Regions from separate parts of the Rhodomicrobium sp. genome, predicted to be linked through region 3. Evidence: predicted binding sites of a transcription regulator. Region 3 holds the regulator's gene; each other region holds the start of a gene.
What was found. Region 3 encodes PhoB, which activates phosphate uptake and scavenging genes when phosphate is short. Its sites were predicted from a motif close to TGTCATNNANCTGTCAT; they were not measured.
Positions count from the first base shown of each region.

Region 1: the regulator PhoB is predicted to act here: its motif matches at 3,992-4,008, upstream of QM659_RS12905 (YdcH family protein).
Region 2: the regulator PhoB is predicted to act here: its motif matches at 4,992-5,008, upstream of QM659_RS12545 (alkaline phosphatase).
Region 4: the regulator PhoB is predicted to act here: its motif matches at 3,129-3,145, upstream of QM659_RS01350 (RNA degradosome polyphosphate kinase).

Region 1 is NZ_JASGFR010000032.1:15,183-22,556, forward strand. Features, by position in the region: gene QM659_RS12875 (polyprenyl synthetase family protein) at 1-63, shown strand, start outside; gene purE (5-(carboxyamino)imidazole ribonucleotide mutase) at 203-700, shown strand; gene QM659_RS12885 (5-(carboxyamino)imidazole ribonucleotide synthase) at 687-1,817, shown strand; gene rpsU (30S ribosomal protein S21) at 1,910-2,140, shown strand; gene QM659_RS12895 (tetratricopeptide repeat protein) at 2,261-3,109, shown strand; gene QM659_RS12900 (YdcH family protein) at 3,534-3,740, opposite strand; gene QM659_RS12905 (YdcH family protein) at 4,055-4,243, shown strand; gene hisS (histidine--tRNA ligase) at 4,436-5,857, shown strand; gene QM659_RS12915 (ATP phosphoribosyltransferase regulatory subunit) at 5,854-6,978, shown strand; gene hisG (ATP phosphoribosyltransferase) at 6,980-7,374, shown strand, end outside.
Region 2 is NZ_JASGFR010000030.1:19,797-27,170, forward strand. Features, by position in the region: gene QM659_RS12530 (hypothetical protein) at 1-302, shown strand, start outside; gene fabI (enoyl-ACP reductase FabI) at 817-1,590, shown strand; gene QM659_RS12540 (Na+/H+ antiporter) at 1,704-3,347, shown strand; gene QM659_RS12545 (alkaline phosphatase) at 3,430-4,938, opposite strand; gene QM659_RS12550 (MFS transporter) at 5,311-7,044, shown strand; gene QM659_RS12555 (hypothetical protein) at 7,259-7,374, shown strand, end outside.
Region 3 is NZ_JASGFR010000014.1:52,173-59,546, forward strand. Features, by position in the region: gene pstA (phosphate ABC transporter permease PstA) at 1-1,220, shown strand, start outside; gene pstB (phosphate ABC transporter ATP-binding protein PstB) at 1,214-2,047, shown strand; gene phoU (phosphate signaling complex protein PhoU) at 2,194-2,919, shown strand; gene phoB (phosphate regulon transcriptional regulator PhoB) at 3,001-3,711, shown strand; gene QM659_RS07635 (GcrA family cell cycle regulator) at 3,876-4,379, opposite strand; gene QM659_RS07640 (aspartate aminotransferase family protein) at 4,835-6,016, shown strand; gene argF (ornithine carbamoyltransferase) at 5,997-6,959, shown strand; gene QM659_RS07650 (Hsp33 family molecular chaperone) at 6,959-7,374, shown strand, end outside.
Region 4 is NZ_JASGFR010000002.1:92,108-99,481, reverse strand. Features, by position in the region: gene QM659_RS01370 (glycosyltransferase family 4 protein) at 1-319, shown strand, start outside; gene QM659_RS01365 (MAPEG family protein) at 376-768, shown strand; gene QM659_RS01360 (AI-2E family transporter) at 1,069-2,205, shown strand; gene QM659_RS01355 (HdaA/DnaA family protein) at 2,215-2,916, shown strand; gene QM659_RS01350 (RNA degradosome polyphosphate kinase) at 3,218-5,443, shown strand; gene QM659_RS01345 (exopolyphosphatase) at 5,604-7,172, shown strand; gene QM659_RS01340 (DnaJ C-terminal domain-containing protein) at 7,288-7,374, shown strand, end outside.

The DNA of each region.
Region 1 (7,374 bases), on a different contig from region 3:
GCCGGCGAGGCGCGCAAGGCTCTGATCGACGCGGTGGATTTCAGTATCGCGCGCATGCATTGATCGATGGCGGAGCGGCGCACGCCGGTCTGCCATCCGTCGGCATGCGTGCATGCATTGACACTGGAAAACGCATAAGTAACGCGATCTGCGATCACAATGCCGCTTCCGGCGCGCGCAATTCCGTGATTTGTACTTTCATATGACCAATGTCCCGCCCCCTGTCGCCATCATCATGGGCAGCCAGTCCGACTGGCCCGTCATGCGCGCCGCCGCGGCCGTGCTTGACGAACTCGGCGTCTCATACGAGGCCCGCGTTATTTCTGCTCACCGAACGCCGGATCGGCTCTATTCCTTTGCCAAGTCGGCGCGAACCGAGGGCTTCAAGGTGATCGTGGCGGGCGCTGGCGGAGCCGCGCATCTTCCCGGAATGACAGCGGCGCTCACCACATTGCCCGTTCTCGGCGTTCCCATCGCGACGACCGTGCTGAAGGGCCAGGATTCGCTTTTGTCCATCGTGCAGATGCCGGCAGGCGTTCCGGTCGGCACGCTTGCGATTGGCGAGCCGGGCGCAACCAACGCCGGTCTGCTCGCAGCATCGATTCTCGCGCTTGGCGACGCGGCGCTTGCGGCACGCGTGGACGCGTGGCGCGCAAATCGCTCGGCAAAAGTAGCGGAAAAGCCGAATGACGTTCCGTGAGCCTTTGCCGCCCGGCTCGACCATCGGCATTTTCGGTGGCGGCCAGCTCGGGCGTTTTCTCGCCGTAGCCGCCGCAAAACTTGGCTTCAAGACGGCCGTCTATTCCTCGAAGGAGGACAGCCCGGCCTTCCAGGTCGCGTCGTTGCATTGGTGCGCGCCCTATACGGACGAGGCGGCGCTTGCTGACTTCGCGCAGAATTGCGACGTCGTCACCTTCGAATTCGAGAACGTGCCCGCTGCGGCACTGGAGGTTGCCGCGCTGCGCACGCCCGTATGGCCGCCCGCTCGCGCCGCCGCCGTGACGCAGGACCGTATCGCAGAGAAGCGCTTCCTGACGGCGCTGGGCCTTGGCACCGCGCCCTATGCGGTCGTGGAGACGGAAGCGGACCTCGCCGACGCCGCGGCGTTCCTCGCGCAGCGCGGGCGAGGCATCCTCAAGATCGCCCGCGAGGGCTACGACGGCAAAGGGCAGGCACGGGTGTCGAGCGAGGCGGAGCTTCGCGACGCATTCAAGGACTTTTCGGCAGCCTGCGTGCTCGAAGGCATGGTCGACTTCGCGCTTGAAATTTCAGTCATCGCCGTGCGCGGAACCGACGGCGCGGTGTCGGCCTATGACTGCCCGGAGAACCGCCACCGGAACGGCATTCTGCATCAGAGCATCGTCCCCGCCGCATGTTCGTCCGCGCAGCAGGCCGCCGCGCAGGAGATCACCGCGCGCATCGCCGCCGCGCTCGACTATCGCGGAACGCTTGGCGTTGAATTCTTCGTCATGCCCGATGGCGAGCACGTTCTCGTGAACGAAATCGCGCCGCGCGTGCACAATTCCGGTCACTGGACGATGGAAGCCTGCATTATCAGCCAGTTCGAAAATCACATCCGTGCCGTCGCGGGGTGGCCTATCGGCAGCGTGGAGCGGCACTCCGACGCGGTCATGACGAATCTCCTTGGCGCCGATGTGCTGGAGTGGCAGGACATCCTGAGCCGCGATGCCGGGGCGTCCCTGCATCTCTACGGCAAGTCGGAGATCAAGGACGGTCGCAAGCTCGGGCATGTGACCCAAATATCACCGGTGGAAAACTACCGTGGCGCGCCGCGCGCTACATCAAGCTTGAAATAGACAGACAGGGTAAAGCCTGATAGAGTGCGCGCAATGGCCTGCACTCGTGCGGGCTTTTTTATTCCAGCCCAATTCGAACCAAGGGAGTCAGCGTGCAGGTACACGTTCGCGATAACAATGTCGATCAGGCGCTGAAGGCGCTCAAGAAGAAGATGCAGCGCGAAGGTATCTTTCGCGAGATGAAGCTGCGTAACTACTATGAAAAGCCCTCCGAAAAGAGAGCCCGCGAAAAGGCCGAGGCCGTGCGCCGCGCCCGCAAGCTCGCTCGGAAGAAGGCTCAGAGAGAAGGCATCGTTGCTCCCGGCCGCGCCGCAGCACGATAAGTCTTCGTTTCAAATTATACACAGCCGGCGAGAGGTTTCGCGCCGCCATCCGATTGTGGCCCCATTCGGGGCTCACTGTGGCGTCACTTGAGAGCCTTTCGCGAGGGTGGAGCCTGTATTGTGAAGACGGGGACGATAAAAAGAGCGTTGACGGCGGGTGTCGTATGTCTTGCGGGGTTCTCGCTGGCAGCATGCGAAACCCCAGGGGTAAGCGATCAGCGTGCCGCCGACCGTCTGAACAATCCGCAGGTCGACCCGAGGAACAATATCGCGTCCATCTCACAGGTTCTCGCGAAGAACCCGCGAGATGCGAGCGCGCTTAACCTGCGCGGCACAGCCTATGGCCAGGCGGGTGATGGCGAGCGTGCCATCGCCGATTTCACGGCCGCAATCCAGATCAATCCGCAATTCTATCAAGCCTATAACAACCGCGCGCTGATCTATCTGAAGATGGGCCGGTATGACGCTGCGCTCGCCGACTACAATCAGGCGCTTGCGATCAAGCCGGACTACGCCGGAGCCTATGTCGGCCGTGGAAATGTCTACAAGGACCAGCGCAATTATCCGTTGGCCGTGGCAGACTTCACCAAGGCCATAGAACTCAAGCCCGACGATCCCGCGCCGTATTACAGCCGCGGCTTGATCCATCAGGCCATGAACGATCACCGCAACGCGCTGGACGATCTGAACGTCGCCGTGAATTACCGGCCCGACGCGCCCGACCCGCACTTCGCGCGCGGCCAGAGCTTCATGGTCATGCAGGATTACAAGAAGGCGTTCGAGGACTTCCAGGTGGCCGGGACCAACAAAGTCAACAATTACGAGGCGTGGGCGGCGGCTGGTCAGGCTGCGGAAGCCATGGGCGACCGCAAGGAAGCCGCAGTCGCCTACAAGCGCGCGCTTCAAATCAATCGGGAAAGCCGCGTCGCCTATGAGGGCCTGCGCCGCGTCGGCGGCGAAGACGCGTAAAGGCATCCGGCGTGAGCCGCATTCGGCGGGCGGCCGCGATCGGCGCTTGAAAGATCGCGTATTTTCTCCTCATCGATGCAGCGCTTTTCGGCGCCCTCGCGGGTACCGCCGGCTGAGCGCAATCAATTCTGGACACGCGCGCCGGGCTCTGCGGAGCTGCGCGCTGGCGTACACAGGCCGATAACGCCCTATTACGCGAGCGTCACGGATCGATTGAAAGCAATGAGCTTGAGACCGCGTCCCGAGCGGGAGGCATTTTCATCAGGTCTACATTACGAGGCTGCGATGCGCTCTTTGGGCATTCGCGCTCGTTGTCCGCGAGCTTGTCAGCAGGGAAGAAGACCGGGACGCCACCCCGCTTTCGCAGCCGATTCCGAAGGACGCTCGGCTTTGTGTCTTTCTGGGACCGCCGGCAATCCGACAGTCAGGCGATGATATCGGGCAGAAGCTGATCCTCAAAACGCGCGATCTTGTCCTTGAGAAAGAGCTTGCGCTTCTTGAGACGCGTAAGACGCAGCTGGTCGCGATCCGGAGCGCTCTCAAGCGCCGTGATCGCATCGTCCAGATCGCGATGTTCCTGTCTGAGCTGTGCGAGTTTCTGGCGCACACCTCCATCTTCCGAAGTGTTCATCAAACCCCCGGGGATGACGCCAAAAATACTCGGCCCCGAAAAATCGCTTACGAATTTCATCATAGCACGAATCCCGAATTTCCGAAAAAGCGCAATCTCCTCGATCCGCAACGTGTAGCACGGATTGGAAAGATTCTCATGGGATTTTGAAGACGGTCGAAGGAATTTGTTAAGATATGGCGCAAATTTGCAAGGAATTCCAGGTTGCCGATTATGCGCCATGCAACCTCGTCATGACTTGGCGCCAATTATGTCATTTTTTCGCCATAAATTGGGATTGCCATAGGAGGGTTAAACAAAAGTGGAGGCCGGAAATGAGCCTTATTGCGCATATCGAGGAACTCAAAGAGAAGCACCAGACCATTCAGCGGCAGATCGAGCTTGAAATGGCTCGGCCTCTCGTCGACGGGTTGAAGGTTTCCGAACTAAAGCGCCGTAAGCTCCTTCTCAAGGAGAAGATAGAAAAGTTCAAATCCGGAGAGGACGTCGCTCTCAGGGCGTAACACCTCCGAAACGGGCCAAGGCGGCAGGGCATGACCTGCCGCTCAGGCCACAACGCCGTCACCCTCCCCTACCGCGTTCCTTCCTGTCGCTCCGCGCGCCCCTTATAACACGCCCCTCTTTGGCCGCCGCGCGTCGCCGCAATCCCCACAAAAGTCTTGCGCTCTCCGACAGTCGGCTTCATTCCTTTCCGCATGAGCGACAAGAAGCCATCGAAATCACAGGTCAAGGCGCGGCTGCCGAAAGGCATGCGCGACGTCGAAGCGCAGGAACTCCGCGCGCTGAAGCACATGCTCGGCACCATCAGCGAGGTGTACGAGCGCTACGGCTTCGAGCCGCTCGATACGCCTGCGTTTGAATATACCGACGCGCTCGGCAAATTCCTTCCCGACACCGACCGCCCGAACGAGGGCGTGTTCTCGTTTCAGGACGAGGACGAGCAGTGGGTGTCCATGCGCTACGATCTCACCGCGCCGCTCGCGCGTTATGTCGCGCAGAACTTCGATGCCACGCCGAAGCCGTTCCGCCGCTATCAGACGGGCTACGTTTACCGCAACGAGAAGCCCGGCCCCGGCCGCTTCCGTCAATTCATGCAGTTCGACGCGGACACGGTCGGCACCGCGAACCCGGCCGCCGACGCCGAGATGTGCATGCTCGCCTCCGATACGCTCGACGCGCTCGGTCTCGGAGGTTCCTATATAATTAAAGTGTCGAGCCGCACGCTTCTCGACACCGTTCTCGATGCCGCAGGCATCGACGACCAGAAAAAGCGTCTCGTTGTGCTGCGCGCCGTCGACAAGTTCGATCGCCTCGGCATCCCGGGGGTGTCCGATCTGCTTGGAAAGGGCCGCAAGGATGAAAGCGGAGACTTCACGCCCGGCGCGGACCTCACATCGGCGCAGGCGAACGCCGTGCTCGCGCTCCTCAGTGGCGACGCGCCCGCCGACGCGGCCGTCGCAGCCATCATGGAACTCGTGCGCGGCTCAGGCTTCGGCGACGACCGCATCCGCTTCGATCCCACAGTCGTGCGCGGCCTCGAATATTACACCGGCCCCGTCTTCGAGGCGGAACTCACCTTCCCCGCCACGGACGAAAACGGCCAGACCGTGCGCTTCGGCTCGGTCGGCGGCGGCGGTCGTTATGACGGCCTCGTCTCGCGCTTCCGCTCGCAGCCCGTGCCCGCCACCGGCTTTTCCATCGGCGTGTCGCGGCTTTACGCGGCGCTCTCGCATCTCGGCAAGATCGGCGCGGCGAGGGCGGCGGGTCCGGTGGTCGTGCTCGTCATGGACAAAGCGCGCGTCGGCGACTACCAACGCATGGCGCGCCAGCTTCGCGATGCGGGCATCCGAGCCGAGATGTATGTCGGCGAGGCGGGCATGAAGGCGCAGATGAAATACGCCGACAAACGCGGCAGCCCGTGCGTCATCATTCAGGGCGAGGACGAACGCGCCAAGGGCGAAGTCACGATCAAGGATCTGCTGGAAGGCTCGCGGCTTTCCGGCGAAATTGCCGATCATGCCGAGTGGAAAGAGGCGCGCCCCGCGCAGTTTTCCGTGAGCGAGGGCGATCTCGTCGCCGCTGTGAAGAACCTCATCGAAGAGCAGGCCAAGGCGTGACGGCGGAAGGCGCAAAGGAATTCGGGGCGCTCGAAGCGCAGGCCGCGACCATCATGACGCTGTTCGCGGCGAAGGGCTATGAGCGCGTGGCTCCAGCCTTCATCCAACCGGCCAGCCTTTTTCTCGACCGCATCGGCGAGAAACTTCGCGCGCGAACCTATATCTTCAGCGACCCTAGCGGCGAGGAACTTTGCCTCCGTCCCGACCTCACGCTCCCCGTGGCGCGCGTGTTTCTGGAGCGCGGCGCGGGCGATGGCGTTTCGAAATTCAGCTATAACGGCCCCGCGTTCCGCATTCAAACGAAGCCCGAGCGGCTGCGCACGCGCGAATTCCGCCAGGCGGGGATCGAATATTACGGCGCACGCGGCATTGAGGCCGACCTCGAAGTCATGGCGCTTACGCTCGACGCGGTGCGCTCCTGCGGCGTGCTCGATTTCACGATCCGCGTCGGCCATATCAGCCTCGTCCGCGCGCTGCTGAACGCGCTCGACATGCCGCAGCGCTGGCGCGACCGCCTCGCCCGCGCCTTCCGGCGGCAGGCCTTCGCGCAGGAACTGGATATCCTTTCACGCTCGCAGGCCGACCGCGCGCCCGCCTTGCCGGAAACGGCGCTCACCGAAGACGGCTTCCTCGCCCATCTCGATACGGAAGGCGTGCCGTTTATCGGTCTGCGCCGCCCGGCCGAAATCGTGAAGCGCCTGCAGCACAAGGCGGCAGATGCGCAGGAATTGCCGCTTTCAGCCGAAACCGTGCGGCTCGCGCGCGACTATCTCGCGACGCGCGGCGACGTGGACACAGCGCTCGACCGCATCGCGTCTCTCGCCGCTGAGGCGTCGCTCGACCTCGGCCCGGTGATGGACGACGCGCGGGCGCTGCTCGGCGGCATCAAGAAGCTCGCGGGCTGCGCCCCGGTGATCTTCGAGGCCGATTTCGGGCGGCATTTCGAGTATTACACCGGCATGGTGTTCCGGATCGATGCGGCAGGCGTGGAACGGCAGATCGCGGGCGGCGGTCGTTATGACGGCCTCATCCGCGCACTCTCCGGCGGCGCGCGCGACGTGCCCGCCGTAGGCGCTGCAATCCATACCGAGCGGCTGCTCGTCGCGGCCTCGGGGAGATAGCATGGACAAGCTCATCGTCGGCGTGCCGTCCAAGGGGCGGCTGATGGAAGATACGCTCGACCTGTTTCGCAGGGGCGGTGTCGCCATCGAGAAGACGGGCGACGCGCGCGGCTACAAAGGCGCGATGACGGGCGTGCCGGATGTCGCCGTGGAATTTCTTTCTGCGGGCGAGATCGCACGGCACCTGCAAAGCGGGCGGGTGCATCTCGGCGTCACCGGCGAAGATCTTGTGCGCGAGCAGATCCCCGATGCCGACGAGCGCGTGGGCCTCCTCGTGAAGTTCGGCTTCGGCCACGCCAATGTCGTCGTCGCCGTGCCCGATTGCTGGCGTGACGTGGAAACGATGGCAGACCTCGAAGAAGCGGGCGCGCTGTTTACCGCCGAGCACGGCAGGCG
Region 2 (7,374 bases), on a different contig from region 3:
GGCTCCGGCATTCTGCCGCGTATCAGGCTCCCGACCGCATCCGGATCGACGAACTTCGCGTTCCGGCCTCGCTTCTGATGGAGGAAGATGCGCGAGACGGCGACGAACTCGTGCGCCGGGAAGCGCTGTTTCGTCTTCGTCAGGGCAAAGGTGTGCTAGTCTTCTGCGGCGTGCCAAGCGTCCGTGCGTGGGTCGACCGCCACGGCGTTGATTTCGACCGCAACCAGCATCTTTTCGTCGACATGGCTGGCACCGGAGGCCGCAATCGCATCGCGGATACGCCGACCTCGCTGCCGCATTAGAGAAACCGTCACTGCGCGATCCGATTTTCCGTCGCTTCGCGGTTGCCTTCAGTCGCCTCCCCAGCGTGCGCTTTCATCTTGTCGGAAAATCGCGTCACACTCGCGCGGAGACGCTCTTCGCGATGCGCTTCACCCTCGCCGGAGCGCTGAACGCCTGCCGGAGAAGCGCCAACGCCCGGAACACAGACGGCGGCCATGGGCGCGACGCGGCGAGGATCTCACGCAATCCCCCGGTCGTTTCATCGGCTCCCCGCAGCCCGGAAATGCACGAGCCGATTTGCCGCAATCATCGCATTCCTGTCAGGTTTGTGCATTATCAACGACGCGCGCGCCTCTACGCGGAGGCGAGGACGAAACACGCGAAGCCGTAGCGGCCACCGTTGACTCATGAGCCGCAAGACCGGCGCATGAGAATGCGCGCGCGAGCGATCGTAAACCGCACATCAGAAAGCGGAAAAGGCAATGTTCAGGGAGAACGCGAAAGGAACGTGTTCAAACTCGAAGAGGAATTGCCATGACCGCTATCGTGGATCTTAACGGAAAACGCGGCCTTGTTATCGGCATAGCGAACGAAAACAGCATCGCGGCCGGTTGTGCTGCGGCATTTCATCAGGCCGGTGCGGAACTCGCGGTCACATACCTCAACGACAAGGCGCTGAAATTCGTCAGTCCCGTTGCCGAGGCGCTCAAGGCACGTATCCTTCTTCCCTGCGACGTCCGCATTCCCGGCCAGCTTGAAGAGGTGTTCGAGACTATCGCCCGCCAGTGGGGACAGCTCGATTTCGTGCTGCATTCCATCGCTTTCGCGCCGCGCGAGGATTTGCAGACAAGCGTCGTAAACTGCTCGGCCGAGGGCTTCGCGCTCGCGATGGATATTTCGTGCCACTCTTTCATCCGCACGACGAAACTCGCGGTGCCGCTGATGAGCGACGGCGGCTCGCTGCTGACGGTCACGTTCTACGGATCGGAGCGGGTCGTCGAAAACTATAACCTCATGGGCCCGGTGAAGGCCGCGCTCGAATCGACAGTCCGCTATATCGCCGCCGACCTCGCGGACAAGCGCATCCGTGCCAACGCCATTTCCGCAGGTCCGGTCAAGACACGCGCGGCTTCGGGCATCGGACGTTTCGATGAGCTTCTCGATGAAGTCCGCCAGCGCACGCCCGGTCATCACCTCGTCAGCATCGAGGATATCGGCCGCGTGGCCGCTTTCCTTGCAAGCGATGCGGGCGCCTCGACGAACGGCTCCGTTGTGTTCGCCGACAATGGTTTCCACACGGTAGCCTGACGCAAGTCAGACCGAGGTACAGTTGCAGGCTTGCGCTTGCGGCCGTACCTCGACCTCCACGCAACGCTCCGGCGCGAGCCGATCAGACCAGCGCGCCGTTGAAAGGTAGGAAAATGGACACGATCACGACCGCCCTCGTGCTCGCACTCGCGGTTGTGCTGAGCGGATGGGTGTCGCGCGCGCTCCCTGTCGCGTTGCCGCTGCCGCTCGTCCAGATCGCACTCGGCGCGGGCATCGCCAACATCGCGGATCTCGGCGTGGAGCTGAAGCCGGACATCTTCTTCCTGCTGTTCCTGCCGCCGCTGCTGTTTCTCGACGGCTGGCGCATCCCGAAGGAAGGGCTGTTCCGCGACGCGACGACCATCCTGGAACTCTCCTTCGGCCTCGTGATCTTTACGGTGCTCGGCGTCGGATTGTTTGTGCATTGGCTCATCCCGTCGATGCCGCTCGCGGTGGCCTTCGCACTCGCCGCCGTGGTATCGCCGACGGACCCGATCGCGGTGTCCGCCATTGCCCAGCGCGTTCCCGTGCCAAGGCGGCTCATGCACATCCTCGAAGGCGAGTCGCTCCTGAACGACGCATCCGGCCTCGTCTGCATGCAGTTTGCCGTGGCCGCGGCGCTGACCGGAACATTCTCGCTCATCGATGCAACCGGCACATTCGTCTGGCTCGCGGCGGGAGGCATCGCCATCGGCACCGGTGTCACATGGGCGGTGACACGGTCGAAAAACTGGTTCGCCCGTACCTTCGGCGAAGACCCCGGCACGCAGATCCTCATCAGCCTTCTCATTCCGTTCGGCGCTTATCTTCTGGCCGAGCATTTCCATTGTTCGGGCATTCTGGCGGCGGTGGCCGCCGGCATCACCATGAGCTACGCGGAGCAGACCGGGCAGGCCATGGCGTTGACGCGGGTCAGCCGGGCCGCCGTGTGGGATACGGTGCAGTTCGCGGTCAAGGGCGTGATCTTCGTGCTTCTCGGCGAGCAGTTGCCCACCATCGGCGCGGGAGCCGCGCAGGTGGTGCGCGATACAGGGCACAGCGATCCGGCGTGGCTCATGATGTACGTCGTCGCCATAAGCGCCGCGCTGATCGCGCTCCGTCTCGTCTGGGTTTGGGTATCGCTGCGCTTCACGCTTTTTCGCGCGGCGCTTCGGGGCGAAGTCATCCGGAAGCCGGGCTGGCGCCTCGTCGCCGTCACCGCGCTCGCGGGCGTGCGGGGGGCAATAACGCTTGCGGGTGTCCTCACGCTTCCCCTCGTGATGGAGGACGGGCTTACGCCGTTTCCTGCCCGCGACCTCGCGATTTACCTCGCGGCGGGCGTGATCATCGTGTCGCTCGTCATCGCCAGCATCGCCTTGCCGTTTCTCCTCGGCAAACTCAAGCTTCCGCCGGAACCGGCGCGGGAAGAAGAAGAGGACATGGCTCGAAGTCTCGTCGCCGAAGCCGCGCTGAGAGCCATCGAGACGCACAAGCGTTCCGGGGGAGACGATCTCGAAGACGCGGCTCTCTACGCAGATGTCGCGGCGAACATCGGCGACTTCTACCGACAGCGCATCCGCGACAAGTCGGCCGACGGCGAAGGCCGCGAAGCGGTGCGCCGCGCCTACCAGATCGAACGCGAGCTTCGTCTCGCAGCGATCCGGGCCGAGCGCATGGAGATTCTTCGCCTCCGGCGCTCCCGGCAGATTTCGGAGGAAGTGGCGCGCAAGTTCGTCCGCGAACTCGATTTCATCGAAGCGCGGCTGATGTCGGCCTGAGCCGGGGCACAAAAAAGACGACCGCCATGGGCGGCCGTCTCCCGTCTCGCTTGCGCCGTATCCCCCCGTGCGGCGAGACTGTCTACTTCACGGCGGCAGACTCCGTGCCCGCCTTCTCCAGAAGGCCCGAAGCGTGCGTCATGACGTGGAAGATCATGTTCTGCTCGATCACGCCCTGGAAGAGGTGCGCCGACGGCCCTTGGGCGAAAATCGCCACATCGTCGCCCGCGTGCGATTCCGCGTCGAGCGGAATCAGCGCCTGCTGGCGAAAGTCGAGGGAGGTTGTGTCCACGCCGTTGAGATCGGCGCGCGGCTCGTTCGCCTTTGCCCCCGGACCGTTCAGATAGCCGAGCGTGGTGTAGGGCTTGCCGTCGAGGCCATAACCGGCGAGGCCGAGGATCGGATTGCCGCGCTTGGGATAGCCCGAGATCGAAAAGACGTGGCTGTGATCCGCTGTGAGGATAATCAGCGTCTCCTCGGGATTGACCTTGGCGTAGGCAGCCTTTACCGCCTCGTCGAGCGCCAGCGTGTCGAGAAGCGCGAGACCGGCCTTGCCGTCATGATGCGCGTGGTCGATACGGCCACCCTCCACCATCAGCACGAAGCCTTCCTTGTTCTGCGATAGAAGGTCTATGGCCTTGGTGGTCATCTCCGCGAGCGAGGGTTCGCCCGCCTTGTCCTTCTCGCGTTCCGCCTCGTATTGCATGTGACTGCGCTCGAAAAGGCCGAGCACATGGCCCGTCTTGGCCGGGTCGATGGAATCGAACTGCGCCTTGTTCCAGACATACACCCCATCGTTGTATTTGCGCTGCCACTCTTCGACGAGATTGCGGCCATCGGCGCGGGCACCCGTCTTGCCTTCGTACTCGGGATCGGCAGCTTCCTTCGGCAGGAAGTACGAGCGGCCACCGCCGAAAATCACTTCAAAACCATTGCCGGCCGGCCATTCGATGAGCTGGGTTGCGATGTCCTTGCAACCTGCCGCCTTCGCGGGACCGGGCAGGTTCGTGTCGACTTCCCAATCGCGCCCTGCAGTCTTGGCGTAGGCGGCAGCCGGTGTCGCGTGGGTGATGCGCGTGGTCGTAATGATGCCGGTCGAAAGCCCGGCCTTTTCCGCGAGTTCGAAAATCGTCGTGACTTCGTTGCCCTTCTGGCTCGCGCAATTGCCTACCACGACATGCTGATCGACGCCGATGGTTCCGTTGACCGACTTCACACCGGAAACCATCGCGGTCGCGGTCGGCGCAGAGTCCGCCACCTGGCTGTCATGCGTGTAGGTTTTCGACAGCGCCACGTAGGGAAGAAGCGTCTCGAAGGCGAGCGAGTTGCTCTCGCCGTCGCCGCCGCGCCGCTGGCCGTCGAGGATGCGCGCCGCCGTCACCGTGGGAATCGACATGCCGTCGCCGACGAAAAGGATAATGTTTTTGGCCTTTTTCGTGTTGGGCTGGCGCGCGAGGATCTTTTCGAGATCCGCTTTCGCCGCGAGAAAATAGCTGTCCTGAGCCTGTTTGATGCTCTGCGCCTCCGCTGGTGCGCACAGCGCTGCAATGCCCGCGAACCCCAGGGCAACAGCGACGGTCCGTGATGTCATGTCGTGCTCCGTGATGGGTTGCCAGCCGATCGGCAAACCCTGGCTTCCCTCTTACGACGGCCTTGTCACAGATATGTGTCGACGCCCGAACGGCACAGGGGACGCACTGATTCCCGGTCATGTCAGACATGCAAGGCGCGAATGGATAAGGTCCCGGTCTGGCGGCGCCCTTCCCCCCTCTTTCGTGGGTATTTTTAAGTTTTCCGTTTTGTTTTCAACGGTAGTCCGAAAGTCTTAGCCCCAATGTCTTAGCTCCGTCGCATGGGAGCTATGCTAAATCTGCGATGTATTCGCGCACCGGAAACGCCTCCGGCAACCGCCATTTGTCCGGTTTTTCGAAAACAGACGCATATCCAAGATTGGGAGGGTTTAGTGACAGACATCGCAGCAGGAAGAGCCTACACGCCTGCCGGGGAAATAAGCCCGGCGGAACAGCGCAAGGTGGTCTTTGCGTCATCGCTCGGGACGGTCTTCGAGTGGTACGACTTCTACCTTTACGGTTCGCTCGCGGCCATCATCGGCTCGCACTTCTTCTCGGGCCTGACCGAGTCCGGTCAGTTCATCTTCGCCCTGCTCGCCTTTGCTGCGGGCTTCTTCGTGCGCCCCTTCGGCGCCATCGTGTTCGGCCGCCTCGGCGATCTCGTCGGCCGTAAGTACACCTTCCTTATCACCATCCTCATCATGGGCCTGTCGACCTTCCTCGTCGGCATCCTCCCCGGCTACAATACGATCGGCGTCGCGGCACCCGTCATCCTGATCGGGTTGCGCCTGCTGCAGGGTCTGGCACTCGGCGGCGAATATGGCGGCGCGGCGATCTATGTGGCTGAGCATGCGGAACCCACGAAGCGCGGCTACCGGACGAGCTGGATCCAGACGACGGCGACGCTCGGCCTGTTCCTCTCGCTCATCGTGATCCTGCTCTGCCGCCAGTTCTCGCCCGGCGATACCGCTGCCGAAAAGGCTGCCTCGTTCGCGGCGGAATACGGCTTCTGGCGCATTCCCTTCCTCGTTTCCATCGTGCTGCTCGGCATCTCGGTCTGGATCCGCATGACCCTGAACGAATCGCCGGTCTTCAAGCAGATGAAGGAAGAGGGCCGCACCTCGAAGGCTCCGCTCTCGGAAGCGTTCGGCAACTGGACCAACGGCCGCATCGTTCTTCTCGCGCTTCTCGGCCTCACGGCCGGTCAGGCCGTCGTTTGGTACACGGGCCAATTCTACGCGCTGTTCTTCCTGACGCAGACGCTCAAGGTCGATCCCTACTGGTCGAACATCATGATCGCGATTGCGCTCCTTATCGGCACGCCGTTCTTCGTGATCTTCGGCTGGCTCTCCGACAAGATCGGCCGCAAGCCCATCATCATGCTGGGTCTGCTGCTCGCGATCCTCACCTACTACCCGACGGGCCTTCTGAAGCCTCTCGGCCTCGGGTCCTATGCCTATCCCGGCGTGTTCGAACTCCTGACCCATGCCGGTAACCCGCAGCTTGCCAAGGCCATCGAGACGTCACCGGTTACGGTCGTCGCCGATCCGAGCCAGTGCCGTCTCCAGTTCGACCCCGTCGGCAAGTCGAAGTTCACCTCGCCTTGCGACGTTGCGAAGTCCTCGCTCGTGAAGGCCGGTGTGCCTTACATCAACGAGACGGGCGCGACCGGCACAGCCTCGATCAAGATCGGCGATACGATAGTGCAGTCCTATGACGCAGCCGGCCCCGACGCGAAGGTTCAGGGCGACCGCTTCAAGAAGGAACTCGCCGAGGCGCTCAAGACCGCGGGCTATCCGGCCAAGTCTTCGCTCGAAGGCGTGAGCTGGGCCGTTGTCGCTCTCCTCGTCTACCTCGTCATCCTCGTGACGATGGTGTACGGCCCGATCGCGGCGATGCTCGTCGAACTCTTCCCGACCCGCATCCGCTACACCGCGATGTCGCTGCCCTATCACATCGGCAACGGCTGGTTCGGCGGCTTCCTCCCGATCACCGCCTTCGCCATCGTGGCCTCGACCGGCAACATCTACGCCGGCCTGATGTATCCGATCATCGTGGCGATCATGACCCTCGTCCTCGGCGTGCTCTTCCTGCGCGAGACGAAGGGCCGCGACATCATCAACTAAGAAAACTTCGCCCCGGGGCTTAGGCCCCGGAGGCTGCCGCTCATTGGGGAAAGCTCGCGTTTTACGCGGGCTTTTTTCGTTTCCGTTAATGCCTCGCAAGGCATCCGCGGTCGTTTGCCGATGCATTGGGCGAGCCCGTGAGCCAACGCGCGAGAAACGCGTTTCCCTTCAATCGCGTTCAGCGCGCCAAAAAATACCGACAGGAGAGGAAACGATGAAACGAATGATCGCGGCAGCCGCGATGACCGTCTGCTTCAGCGGCGCCGCCTGGGCTGCCTGCAGCGGCGGCTCGCTTCCGGACGGTAAGGGTGGATGCTACTACCCGCCCTT
Region 3 (7,374 bases):
GATTTCAGGCTTACGGCCTGATTGCCATCGCGCTGGGTCTGTCTTTCCTCGTCATCCTCTTCGGCACCATCATCCGCGATGGCTGGACGGCATTCTTCCAGACATCGATCGAACTGCCGATCAAGTTCGATGCGGCCGAGATCGACCCGGACGGCACGCGCAGCGCAAGCGCGCTCGCTCAGGCGAATTACCAGAAACTCGCGAACCAGGCGCTTTACGGCAAGCTTGGCATCGATGGGGCAAATCGCGCGCAGCGTCAGGCGGCGAACGCGCTCCTCTCGCGTGACGTCGACTCGCAGCTCCGGGCCATGGTTGCCGCCGATCCCAGGATCATCGGCACCACGCAAAATGTCTGGGTTCTTGCGAGCGGCAACGTGGACGCCTTCGCGAAGGGCAAGATCGACCGCGAATTGCCCCAGCAGAACCGGCAGATTTCCGATCAGCAGATTTCGTGGATCGACAAGCTGACGGCGTCGGGAACGATGCAGAAATCTTTCAACACCGGCCTCTTCACCAACACGGCGTCGAGCCAGCCGGAAACGGCGGGACTTGCGGTGGCGCTGCTCGGCTCGTTCTACATCATGCTGATCGTGGTGTTGCTGTCGGTGCCCTTGGGGGTGGCCGCCGCCATCTATCTCGAAGAGTTCGCGCCGCGGAACCGCTTCACCGACATCATCGAGGTAAACATCAATAACCTCGCGGCCGTGCCGTCGATCGTCTTCGGTCTGCTCGGTCTGGCGGTGTTCATCAACTTCGCCGGGTTGCCACGCTCCGCGTCGATCGTCGGCGGGCTCGTGCTCACGCTTCGGACGTTGCCGACCGTGATCATAGCGACGCGTGCGTCGATTACCGCGGTGCCGCCGTCGATCCGCGAGGCGGCTCTCGGGATTGGCGCGTCGAAAGTGCAGAGCGTGTTCCACCACGTGCTGCCGCTCTCGCTTCCCGGCATCATCACCGGAACGATCATCGGCCTCGTCCAGGCCATCGGCGAAACGGCTCCGCTCCTCATGATTGGCATGGTTGCCTTCGTGGTGGACGTACCGCAATCGCCGCTCGATCCCGCGACGGCGCTGCCCGTGCAGATCTACATGTGGGCGACGGAGGCCGAACGCGGCTTTGTTGAAAAGACAGCGGGCGCAACCATCGTCTTGCTCGGCATTCTCGCCGTCATGAACATTATCGCCATGGTCCTGCGGAAAAGGTACGAACGCAAATGGTAGATTTCTCTATCGAACCGGGTGCCCTTAATTCCAACCCCGCTCCTTCGGCTTTGCCAGCGGGACAGCCGGTCGACTACAAGGTCAACGCGCGCAACGTCTCGGTCTTCTACGGAGAAAAGCAGGCGCTTTTCAACGTCGGCATCGACATCCCGGATCGGAGCGTCACGGCCTTCATCGGTCCCTCGGGCTGCGGCAAGAGCACGTTCCTGCGTTGTTTCAATCGCATGAACGACACCATCGCCTCGGCGAGGGTAAAGGGCGAAATCCTGGTCCAGGGGAAGAACATCTATGCTCCCGATGTCGACCCGGTTCAGGTGCGGGCACGTGTCGGCATGGTGTTTCAGAAGCCGAACCCGTTTCCGAAGACGATCTTCGAGAACGTGGCGTACGGTCCACGCATTCACGGGCTTGCCAAGTCGAAGGCCGATCTCGAAGAAATCGTTGTCAGAAGCCTGCAACGGGCCGGCCTCTTCAACGAAGTGAAGGATCGCCTCGACGGCGAAGGCACCGGCTTGTCGGGCGGCCAGCAGCAGCGCCTTTGTATCGCTCGCGCAATCGCGGTCAGCCCGGAAGTCATTCTGATGGATGAGCCGTGTTCCGCGCTCGATCCGATCGCCACCGCGAAGATCGAGGAGTTGATCGACGAGCTTCGCGAAAACTACTGCATCGTCATTGTGACCCATAACATGCAGCAGGCGGCACGCGTTTCTCAGCGCACGGCCTTTTTCCATCTGGGCTACCTTGTGGAAGAGGACACGACGGATCAGATCTTCATGAACCCCAAGGACAAGCGCACGCAGGATTATATCACGGGGCGGTTTGGCTAGTGTCACGGGGCCTGCACCTGATGCGCCGCGTCTCGCGGCGGCACAGGGCAGGTGGCGCAGGGTGGATACGCTGCCCCGTCGGCCCGAGACGCTGATAACAGGTCGGCGCGCTTCCTGGACGCGCGAACGCACCGGAGGAAACGGTAGTGTCTGGAAACGCCGACAGATCTTACGAAGGGGAACTCAAGTCGCTCGACACGATGATCGCCCAGATGGGGGGCCTTGCCGAGCAAGCCCTGGGGCAGGCCATCGACGCGCTCTACCATCGCGACCCGGACCTCGCCGAGGTGACGCTGGCAAACGACCGCAGCATCGACACGCTGGAGCGACTCGTCGACGAACTCGCCATCTCGATCATCGCCCGTCGAGCGCCGGTTGCATCGGATCTCCGGCAGATCGTTACCGCGATACGCATCGCGCTCGACCTCGAACGTATCGGCGACCTGTCGAAGAACATCGCCAAGCGCGCCATCGCCATCGCCGCCGAACCTCGACCGAATCAGGTCATGACGGGCTTCGTGCATATCGGCGAGGCGGCGCTGCGGCAACTGAAGGATGTGCTCGACGCCTATTCGCAGCGGGACGCGGACGCTGCTCTTGCAGTCTGGCAGCGCGATCACGAGATCGACGCCATGTATAACTCGCTCTACGGCGAGCTGCTGACGACGATGATGGACGAGCCGCAGAGCGCCAGCGTTTACGCGCATCTCCTGTTCGGTGCAAAGAACATCGAACGCATCGGCGATCACGCGACGAATATCGCGGAAACGATTTATTTCCTGATCCACGGCAAGGCGCTTGGCGATGAGCGCCCGAAGGCAGACAGCACAAGTTCGCTGACGCTCGGGCGCCTCGCGTCGGTGAAGAGCTGACGGAGCAGGATGCGTGACGGCGCGCTGAGACGGTCACAGCATGGACGGGCGCTGGAAGGTGCGGGGTAGCAGAAGCAGACGATGAATGCCAAGATCCTGATTGTCGAAGATGAAGAAGCCCTTGCTCTCCTCCTGCAATATAATCTGGAAGCGGAAGGGTTCTCCGTATCGATCTCGCAGCGGGGCGACGAGGCGGAAGTGGCCATCGGTGAAGACCCGCCGGACCTGATCATCCTCGACTGGATGCTGCCGGGCCTGTCCGGCATCGAACTGTGCCGCCGCTTGCGCTCGGGCAAGACGGCGCGTTCGATCCCCATCCTGCTTTTGACGGCGCGCGGAGAAGAGGCGGACCGCATTCGCGGCCTGACCGTCGGCGCGGACGACTATGTGGTGAAGCCGTTCTCGGTGCCCGAGCTACTGGCCCGCGTGAAGGCGATCCTCCGCCGGGCCGCGCCCGAGCGCATTTCGCAGACGCTGGAAGTCGAAGACATCGAACTGGACCGCGAAACCTATCGCGTGATGCGAAGCGGTCGCGAGGTGCGGCTCGGCCCGACCGAGTTCAAGCTTCTCGAATTTTTGATGGAAAGCCCTGGCCGCGTATTCTCGCGCACGCAATTGCTGGATGGCGTATGGGGGCGCGACGTTTATGTGGACGAGCGCACGGTAGACGTGCACATCGGCCGCCTGCGCAAGGCGATCAATCGCGGCAAGGAAAGAGACCCGATCCGCACCGTTCGCGGCGCGGGTTATGCGCTGGGTGAGAAATTCCCGGGGCAGAGCCTGTCCGAATAGCGGCGGCCGAGCTTCCGAAAAGATGGAAGCCGAGGCTTGCGGCCCCGGCTTCACTCCCCGCTGTATTCTGTAACTTAAAAGCCACAGATCAAAACAATGCTGCACATCGTCAACAAAAGTTTCGATCAAGCTTTGCGACTCACCGTATAGATGAGTTGCGCCGGTCACATGGCGCGGCGTTTCTTGGCGACAGGGTTGTATGCGATCGCCGAGTGGTGTTCGCAGTACGGGCTTCCGGAATTCTTCCGGCGTCCGCAAAAGTGAAAACCTTCCTCCATGGGATCGCCGATCGGCCAATGGCACATGTTTTCCTTCAGATCGACCAAGCGGATCAATCCTTCGGGTGCAGGCTCCAGATCCGGCAGCGTCAGCGGAATAATGGTTGCTGGCTTGCGTTGCTCAGGCTCCGGCGCAATCTTCAGTGCCGTGTTGCCGAAGGTACGATATTGAACTTGCGGCGACCGCGCAGGGAAAAGTGCAATATTCGATCGCGGACGGGCCGTTCTGATGCGCGAGGTGGTCGCGCGGCCGGCGAGTCCGAGGCGATGTACTTTTCCAATAACAGCGTTACGCGTAACTTCCCCAAGTTTCGTAGCGATCTGGCTTGCACTCAAGCCGTCGGCCCAAAGCTTTTTCAAGAGTTCAACACGCTCGTCTGTCCAACTCATAAATTTTAGCTCCTCGTTCATTCCGGCGGACGAACCGCGAATAAGGTCGTGACCGCTGGACGGATGACCAGCGGGGCCACGGGCGCTAACGCAAGACAAGGAGACACAAGCGTAATCCCGACGCCCGGAAACTCGGGGCGTACCCTCCACGAGGGCTATCGAGAACGCATTTCACTGAGATACAAGCTTCGCATCGATACTATGCGAGGTGGTGTATGCGGCTACGCGCATTTCGGAAGGCGATGGCACCACTCCATCTCATGGGAGCATAATTGCACAAAAGAGCCGGTCCGACAAATTTCAGAAACCTTAACGAAGGCGTAAATCGTTACATTTGGGGTGCGCTGTGTCTTTTATGCCGGTTGACACTGCCGCGAACTGTTGGAAAATAAGCTCACGAGCCTGAGCCGCCCGCCAGACGGAGCGGCTTTTTTAATTTGAAAACGAGTGGAAAAATGTCTGCGGTTCTCGGGACCTATGCGCGGATCAATGTCGAATTCGAGCGCGGCGAAGGCGCGTGGCTCGAAACCGCTGCGGGGGAACGATATCTCGACTTCGGCAGCGGCGTCGCGGTTAACGCTCTCGGGCACGCTCATCCGCATCTCATCGCGGCGCTGACGGAGCAGGCGCACAAGGTCTGGCACACCTCGAACCTCTATCGCGTGCGCGGTCAGGAACGGCTGGCGGAGCGGCTTTGCGCGCTGACCTTCGCGGATAAGGTGTTTTTCGCCAACTCCGGCGCCGAGGCGATGGAATGCTCCATCAAGATGGCGCGCAAGTATCACTCCTATAATGGGCAGCCGGAGCGCTGGCGCATCATCACTTTCGAAGGCGCGTTCCATGGGCGCACGCTGGCGACCATCGCCGCGGGCAATCAGGAAAAGCATCTGAAGGGGTTTGGCCCGAAGGTGGACGGCTTCGACCAGGTGCCCGTGGGCGACCTCGAAGCTCTGCGCGCCGCGATCACGCATGAAACGGCCGCGCTTCTGATCGAGCCGATTCAGGGTGAAGGCGGCGTCCGCCCCGTTGGCTGGCCGTTTCTTCGCGCGCTTCGCCAGATCGCGGACGAGCACGGCCTTCTTCTTGTTCTCGACGAGGTGCAGACCGGCGTGGGCCGTACCGGCAAGTTCTTCGCGCATGAGTGGGCGGGAATCGAACCGGACATCATGGGCATCGCCAAGGGGATCGGCGGCGGCTTCCCCGTGGGCGCATGTCTTGCGACCGAGAAAGCGGCCTCCGGCATGACGGCGGGAAGCCATGGCTCGACGTTCGGCGGTAATCCGCTTGCGATGGCCGTGGCAAACGCCGTGCTCGACATCGCGACAAAGGCGGAATTTCTGGGCCATGTCCAAGAGATGAGCTTGCTTTTCAAGCAACGGCTTGCTGAAATCGTAGACCGTCACCCACGTATCATCACCGACATACGCGGCGAGGGACTCATGCTCGGACTAAAATGTAAAGTGCCCAGCACGGACGTCTCTAGCACGCTTTTTGCAGAGAAGCTGCTCACGGTGTCCGCGGGCGATAACGTCGTCAGACTTCTGCCACCGCTCATCGTGACGGAAGCCGAAATCAAAGAGGCGTGCGAAAAGATAGAAAGCGCATGTGCGAGGCTCGATGCTACACTTCCAGCGTAATTCGGCGATCAAAGAGCCCTCGGCTCCGCGTCATTTTCTCGACATCGACGACTACGACTTCGATACGCTCCGGCTTATCCTCGACAACGCGCACACGCTCAAGAAGCTGATCAAGACCAGCCCTCCTTCGGCGTGGCCGAAGGTTGCGGAGGGCAAGGTGCTTGCGATGGTGTTCGAGAAATCGTCCACGCGCACGCGCGTCTCGTTCGACGTCGCGATGAGGCAGCTCGGCGGCGAGACGATCGTGCTCAACAGCAACGACATGCAGCTCGGGCGCGGCGAAACCATCGCCGACACCGCGCGCGTGCTGTCTCGCTACGTCGACGCGATCATGATGCGCTGCACCTCTCATGAGGCGCTGATCGAGCTTTCCGAGCACGCTACGGTGCCGGTCATCAACGGTCTGTCGGATCGCTCGCATCCCTGTCAGATCCTCGCCGACATCATGACGCTGGAAGAGCACAAGGGCGACATCGCCCCGCTCAAGGTGGCATGGATCGGCGACTTCAACAACGTGACCGCGTCGTGGGTTCACGCCGCCGTGCGCTTCGGCTTTGCTCTGACGCTGGCGACGCCGAAACCTCTTCAGCCGCCCCGGAGCTTCCTCGACTGGGCCAACGACGAAGGCGGCCGCATCACCGTGGTCGAAGACCCGACCATCGCGGTCGACGGCGCCGACTGCGTGGTGACGGATGTCTGGGTTTCGATGGGCCAGGAAAACGCCGCCGAGCGCGAGACGCTGCTGGCGCCCTATCAGGTGAGCGGCGCCCTCATGGAAAAAGCCGACAAGGATGCCATATTCATGCATTGCCTGCCGGCGCACCGCGGCAGGGAGGTAACGGACGACGTTATCGACGGCCCGCAATCCGTGGTCTTCGACGAAGCCGAAAACCGGCTGCACGCGCAGCGGGCTATTCTCGCATGGTGCTTCGAGAAGGTTTGATGGGTGGAGATTTTGCCGGTGATCCCGGCGTGAAGTACAACGACTACGTTCTGCCATTTCAATTGGAAGCGTCGGGCGCGCGCGGGCGGCTCGTGCGCCTCGGTCCCGTGCTCGACAGCATTCTCGGGCGTCATGACTATCCCGAGCCGGTGCTGCTCCTTCTCGGCGAGGCGGTCACGCTGACCGCGATGCTCGGTGCGGCGCTGAAATTCGATGGCAAGTTCATCCTGCAAACGCAATCCGACGGCGCTGTGGGCTTTCTCGTCGTGCATTACAGCTCTCCCGGCCAGATCCGTGGCTATGCGAGCTATGACGCTGACGAAGTCGCCCATCTCCTTAATGGAGCCGCTCCCAAAAAGCCGCTGATCGGCAATGGCCATCTCGCGATGACCATCGATCCCGGCGCCGGCATGGA
Region 4 (7,374 bases), on a different contig from region 3:
CGACGAGACCTTTTGCCTTGCGGCTGCGGAGGCAACGGCTTCGGGCGTTCCGCTCGTCACATGCGGGATCGGCGCGCTGAAGGAGCGCGTGCGCCACGGCGAAACCGGCTTTCTCGCCAGCAGCCCCGAGACTTTCACCCGGCATGCCAGCGAGGTACTCGCGGATGACGCGCTCTGGCTTCGCCTCAATCGCGCGTGCATAGCCGGGAGCGGGCTCGCCCGCTGGGACGACCGCGCCGCGGAGTGGGAGCGGCTTTTTTCGGCGCTCGATGCGTGCGATGCTCCTGCCCTCGAACCTTTCCTCGTTGCCGCGCGATAAATCCGTCCGGTTGGCGGACGTCCCATCGCCGACAACCTCGCTGGAGAAAAGATCGCATGACCACGGAACTTACGATGCTGGCGTGGACCGTCGTGCTGGCCATCGTGCAGATCGGCCTTTTCTCCATCGCACGAACGGCGCAATACGGCGCGAAATGGAACATGGGCGCGCGGGACGAAAGGCAGCCGCCGCTCAATCCGATAGCGGATCGGCTGGGCCGCGCGCAGGCGAACCTTTACGAGACGCTGCCGCTGTTCGTCGCCGCGGTGCTCGTGGCACACGCCGCGGGGCGGGAAAGCGCCACCACCGCGCTCGGCGCGCAGCTCTATTTCTGGGGACGCGTCGCCTATGTGCCGCTTTATGCCTTCGGCGTTCCCTACATTCGCACTCTCGTCTGGGGAGTGGCTACGGCCGGGCTGCTGATGGTTCTGTGGCCGCTTCTCGGATAGCGCGACAAGGCGTGAGGGCATGAAAGCCACGCGTCGTCGCCGCAAGGTGTTCCGTGTTGCCCCTTATGTCTTGCCTCTTTGGGGCGCGCCGCTACAGTCGCGCCCACAAGCAGGGCCGGTTCGCCGCTCCGTTTCCGCGCCATTGAGGCAGCGAAGGAAACTCTGCCGCGGCTCGAACGTTGATGCGAGCGGCCCTCGCTTCGACAGGCGGCAGCGCCGGCGCATTGAACGGACGATAAATAAACCTATCGCTTGGATTCCAGGCGAAAAGCCATCAGGCTCAGGGAGTAAAGCGTCAGCATGGACAATACGATCCGTCTCTCCCCGCATGCAACGTTCTGGGTGGCGGTCGTCGCCCTCGGCACGATGGGGCTCATGGTGTTCGCCGACGTGCTGATGCCTTTCGCGGCGGGGTTCGTGCTCGCCTACCTGTTTCACCCGCTGGTCAATCGGCTAAACCGCATCGGCGTCCATCGCGGCGCGGCGGCGTTTGCGATCATCGCGGTGCTGATCCTGATCTTCGTCGCGATCTTCGCGCTGCTCATTCCTCCGCTGGTCGATCAGCTTCGGCAATTTGCGCAGGATCTGCCGGGCTATTATCAGCGCGCGCGCGCCTATCTCTGGGAGCATTACCCGCAATATATCAAGTCCATTCAGAGCACGGTCCAGCAACAGGAGGGTACGGGCGCGGCGCAGGGGCAGGCACAGGATGTGGCTGGCGTGGTCGCGGGCTATCTGCGGAGCCTTGCGGAAAGCAGCCTCGCCTTCTTCAACACGCTCGCGCTTCTCTTTCTGACGCCGGTGGTGACGTTCTTCCTGCTGCGCGACTGGGACAAGATGCTCGCGTCCGTCGACAGCCTTCTTCCGAAGCGGGACGCTCCGACGATCCGCAAACTTGCGGGGGAGGTCGACGACACGATTTCCGGCTATCTGCGCGGGATGTTCATCGTGCTGTCGATCCTGTCGGTGTTCTACATGGTGACGCTTGGCCTGATCGGGCTCAATTACGGCCTCCTCATCGGCCTTTTCGCAGGCATCGTCAGCTTCGTGCCATACCTCGGCTCGACGAGCGGCTTGCTGGTCGCAGGCGGTGTTGCGCTTGCTCAATTCGCGCCGGATTACGCCATGGTGGCGCTCGTTGTCGGGGTTTTCATCTTCGGACAAGTCATCGAGGGCAACGTGCTGACGCCGAACATCGTCGGAAATCAGGTGCGGCTACATCCGGTATGGCTTCTTTTCGCGCTCGTCGCGTCGGGTTATCTTCTCGGCTTCACCGGCCTTCTGATCTCGGTACCGCTTGCAGCGGTCATCGGCGTGCTGGTGCGCTTTGCGATCCGAAAATATCAGGAAAGCGAAATTTATGACGAGCAAAAGGGTAGCGCCGCAGTGGAAGCGGTCGAAGGCACGAAGCCGCGCAAGACAGCGGCCATCGGCTGAGGCCGGTTGATGTCATCCCAGCTCGTGCTCGATCTGCCCCGGCGTTTCGCCTATGACGAGGGCGATTTCTTCGTGACGGCCCGAAACGGCCGCGCCTTCGGCCTCGTCGGCCAATGGCCGGACTGGCACGCGCCTGCGGCCGTCATCTGGGGCCCGCCGCAATCGGGCAAGACATATCTCGCCCATATCTGGAGCGCGCGGGCGAACGCGGCATTCGCCGATCCCGCGCTTCTCGGAAGTCACATTTGGGCCGCGCCCTGGCAGCCGCTCGTTCTGGAAGATGTGGACGCGTCAGGGCTGCCCGAGACGGCGCTGTTTCATCATCTGAACCTGGCGCGCGAACACGGCTCGTTCATTCTCCTGACCGCGCGAACGCCGCCCGGAAGCTGGCGGATCGCGCTGCCGGATCTGCGCTCGCGCATCCGCTCCTATCCAACGGCCGAAATTCAGCCCCCGGACGAGGAGCATCTGGCCGCGCTTCTCCTGAAGCATTTCAGCGATCGCGGCATCGAGATCGCCCCGGACGTGATTGCCTATCTCGTCCAGCGCATCGAGCGTTCGATGGCGGCGGCGGATGCCGTGGCGTCTCTGCTCGACAAGGCGGCGCTGGCCGAACGCCGCCGGATCACGCGCAGCTTCGCGGCCAAGGTCTTGAAGGCGGCGGGGGGCGGACCGGACAGCGGGGACGACGAGCCGGACGACGGCATCTGAAGCCGCGCGCCCCGAGGGCCGCGCAGGACCGCCCTGCGCCGACAGGTGCCAACGCCTTTGCGTCGCCGGATCGCCCGAGCAAATCCGCCGGAAGAAGCTCTTGCGACGGTGCGGGCGCGGCGTCATCTTTTTAAGTTCAGTTTGTTCGTCGCGTGAACGTCCGCACCATCGACCGCTGCGAGCGAAACGTGCCTTCCGGCGTTTTGCCTCGGTGTCTTGTGTTCGTCATGTCACAAAGCGCTTCCAAGCTCTGAGTGCGCAATTCACGCGTCACAAGGACGCCAAAACGGAGATCATGGAAATGAAAATCGCCGAAGCCGAACCTGCCCCCACATACCGGGACAGAATAGAAGCCTTTGGCGTGGAACGCTTCTTCAACAGGGAATTGTCGTGGCTCGCATTCAACAAGCGCGTCCTTGAGGAATCGGCGAACACCCGCAACCCCCTTCTGGAGCGCGTTCGGTTTCTGGCGATTTCGGGCTCCAACCTCGATGAGTTCTATCGCGTGCGCGTGGCGGGTCTGCACGAACAGGCGGCGACCGAAATCGTTGAAGTCTCGCCCGACGGACTGACGCCGAAGCAGCAGGTGGACAAGATCAACGAATCCGTCGTTCCGCTTTCCGCGATCCAGCAGGAGCGCTGGAACGCGCTTCGCGAGGACATGGAGCAGGAGAACATCCAGATCGCCACCGCGGCGTCGATTTCCGACGCGGAACGGGACTGGCTCGAAATCTATTTCATGCGGCGGGTTTTTTCGGCGCTGAGTGCCGTGGCGGTGGACGCCGCGCATCCTTTCCCGCACGTGCAGAGTCAGGAACTGGTGCTCGTGCTGGAATGCACGCGGGAACTCACTCTCGTCCGCGATTCGGATTTCGAGGGCGAACCGCGCCTGATGTATGCGCTTGTCGTGATCCCGAACGGTCTCGATCGCTTCATCCGACTGCCGCAGACGGAAGGCGAGGGCGGCAAGCCCGTGATCCGCTTCATCGCGATGGAAGTGCTGATCGCGCTTTACGCGCACACGCTGTTGCCGGGCTTCAAGGTCAGGCATGTCGGCCTCTTCAGGCCGCTGCGGAACAGCGAAATCGAGTTTCAGGAAAAAAGCGAGGATCTTCAGAAGGTGCTCCGCAAGGCGCTGGTGCGGCGCCAGCTCGGCGAGGTGATCCGGCTCGAAATGAGCGCGTCGTTGCCTGCGCCCGCGCGCGAACTCATCATCGCCGGGCTCAAGATCGGGCGAGACGACGTGGTGCCGGTCGACGGGCTTTTCGCCATCGCCGACGTCTCGCAACTTATCGTGAACGACCGGCCGGATCTGCTCTACAAGCCCTTTGAAATCCGCTTTCCGGAACGGATCGCCGAGTTCGACAATGACTGTTTCGCGGCCATCTCGGCCAAGGACATCATCGTTCATCATCCGTACGAGTCGTTCGACGTGGTGCTGCAATATCTGCGGCAGGCCGCATCCGATCCCGATGTCGTCGCCATCAAATGGACGCTCTACCGCACGTCGAAACGCTCTCCCATCGTGGAGGCGCTCCGGCAGGCGCGCGAGGCGGGCAAGAGCGTGACCGTGATGATCGAAGTGACCGCCCGCTTCGACGAATTGAACAACCTCGAATGGGCGAAGCAGCTCGAAGCGGTGGGCGTGCACGTGGTCTACGGCCTGACCCAGCTCGATCTCAAGACGCATGCGAAGCTCGGGCAGGTTGTGCGCAAGGAGAACGGCGAGCTTCGCACCTATTGCCACATCGGCACCGGCAATTATCACCCGGCGACGGCGAAGATCTACACGGACCTGTCCTATTTCACGGCCGACCCGGCTGTCGGCCGTGACGTGTCGCGCATCTTCAATTACGTGACGACCTACAGCCGCCCGAACAACCTCGAACGCATGTATATCTCGCCCCACGGCATCAAGGCTCGGATCATCGAGGAGATCCATAACGAGATCGCTCACGCCAAGGCCGGGCGCCCCGCCGCGATCTGGATGAAGCTCAACGCGCTCGTCGATCCCGAGGTGATCGATGCGCTCTATGAGGCGAGTCTGTCGGGCGTACCCGTCGACCTCGTCATCCGCGGCATCTGCTGCCTCAAGCCCGGCATTCGCGGACTTTCCGAAAACATCCGCGCGAAAAGCATCATCGGACGATTTCTGGAACATTCACGCATCTATTGTTTCGGGGCAGGGCACGGATTGCCATCCGAGGATGCGCACGTGTATATCAGTTCCGCCGACATGATGCCGCGCAACCTTGAGCGGCGCGTCGAGGCCATGACCGCGATAACGAATTCAACCGTCCACGAACAGGTTCTCGACCAGATCATGATCGCCAATCTGAAGGATAATCTCCAGAGCTGGAAAATCGAGAGCGATGGCAGCTCCCAGCGCTTTCATCTGAAGCCCGGCGAGGAACCCTTCAGCGCGCATGAGTATTTCATGACCAATCCCAGCCTTTCCGGGCGCGGCGGCGCACTCAAGCAGAATTTCCCGCGACGTTTCGCGGTCGCATCGGCGCCGCATGCCTGACGCAGAGAATTACATCAAGCCACCGGCTGCGGCGGCCGGATCGAATGTAAAACTCCAGCCTTCACGGGCTTCAACAAGTGTCATGGGTGAAGCGCACGCCCTGCTTGAAGGCGGGCAGCAATGTCAAGCAAACCCATGCCCCAGCGCACGAGGATGATTTGTGGATAATTCGACGCTCGGTTCGATAAGTGGGCGGTTGCCTGGCGCGCGCCCGGTGGCCGTCATCGACATCGGTTCGAACTCCATCCGCCTTGTCGTGTATGAAAGGCTCACCCGCGCTCCAACGCCTCTTTTTCAGGAAAAGGCGATGTGCGGGCTCGGCCGTTATCTCAACGAACTGAAGCGCCTCAATCCCGAAACGGTGCCAAGCGCGCTCGCCTCGCTGGCGCGCTTCCGCAAGCTCGCCGACATCTGCGGCGTCCGCGAGCGCGACATTCATCCGTTCGCGACAGCAGCGGTCCGCTGGGCTGAGGACGGCCCGGAATTTCTCGCGAAGGCGGAGGAGGCCTGCGGCGTCCCGATCCGCGTGATCGGCAACGCCGAAGAGGCGGAGCTTGCCGCCACGGGCGTTCGCGCGGGGTTCGTGAATCCGCGCGGCATCGTCGGCGACCTTGGCGGCGGGAGCATGGAGCTTGTGCGCATCGATGGCGAAACGCTGTCCGACAAGATTTCCCTGCCGCTCGGAAGTTTGTCGCTGGCCGAGAGGACACATGGCGAGAAGACCGAAGCCATTCCCATCATTGAGGACGCGCTTGCCTCGGTGGAGTGGCTCAACCATGTGCGCGGCGAAAATTTCTATGCGATCGGCGGCACGTGGCGTGCGCTCGCCAAGCTGCATATGGCCCAGACGAACTATCCGCTTTCCGCCGTGCACGGCTACAAGATGGATGCGCGAAAGGCGCTGCAAATTACCGCGCGCTATGCCAACAACTCGCCGACGGGGCTGAAGCGGCTCGCGGGCATGTCGGCGGGACGCGAGGAAACGGTGCCGTTCGGCGCGCTGCTCCTCAATTCGCTGATCCGCAAGATGCAGCCTTCCGACGTGATCTTCTCGGCGTTCGGCGTGCGCGAAGGCACGATCTACCGGCTTCTCAGCGAGGCGGAGCGCGCCGAAGATCCTCTGCTCTCGGCGTGCGAAACGGTTGCGGCCATGCGCGCGCGCTCACTCCAGCACGGGCGCGAACTGATCGAATGGACGGACGGTCTCTTCGCGCGCTCCAACGAGCACGAACACGATGACGAGCGCCGCCTGCGCCACGCGGCCTGCCTTCTGTCGGACATTTCCTGGCGCGCGCATCCCGATTACCGGGGCGAGCAGAGCGCTGTTCTCATCTCGCAATCGGCGTTCGCGGGGATCGATCACCCTGGCCGCGCCTTCCTTGCGCTGTGCGTCTACCATCGCTACGAGCGGAAGCTTCAAGGCGAGCTGATGCCGAAACTTGCACATCTTCTGCCGCGCCCGCTCCAGAAGCGTGCGCTGATCATCGGGCAAACGGTTCGCCTCGCCCATACGCTGACGGCGGGAATGAAGGGCCTGCTCCCGCAGACGACGCTTCTTTGTGAGCAGGGCAAGCTTGTGCTGTCCTTGCCGACGAAGCTCGAATCGCTCGACGGCGAGCAATTACGCCGGCGCCTGCGCTCCGTCGCGCGCGAGATGGCGTTGCAACCCGAGGTGGTTGTGTCTAAACATGTCAAACAGACATTTTTCGGGGGGTTGTTCGGGGGATAATGCGCGTCCGCGTTGAGGACGGCCCCGGCGGGGATAAGTTAAGCTTGACTCCCGTCGCTCTGTAACGGTCTTTGCATAGTTCGCAACGCTGACACACTCCTGCACCCGACGTTCCATGGATCAAGATCTCTACGCTGTTCTAGGGCTGAAGCGCACCGCGACGAACGACGAGATCCGTCGGGCGTACCGCAAGCTCGCCAAG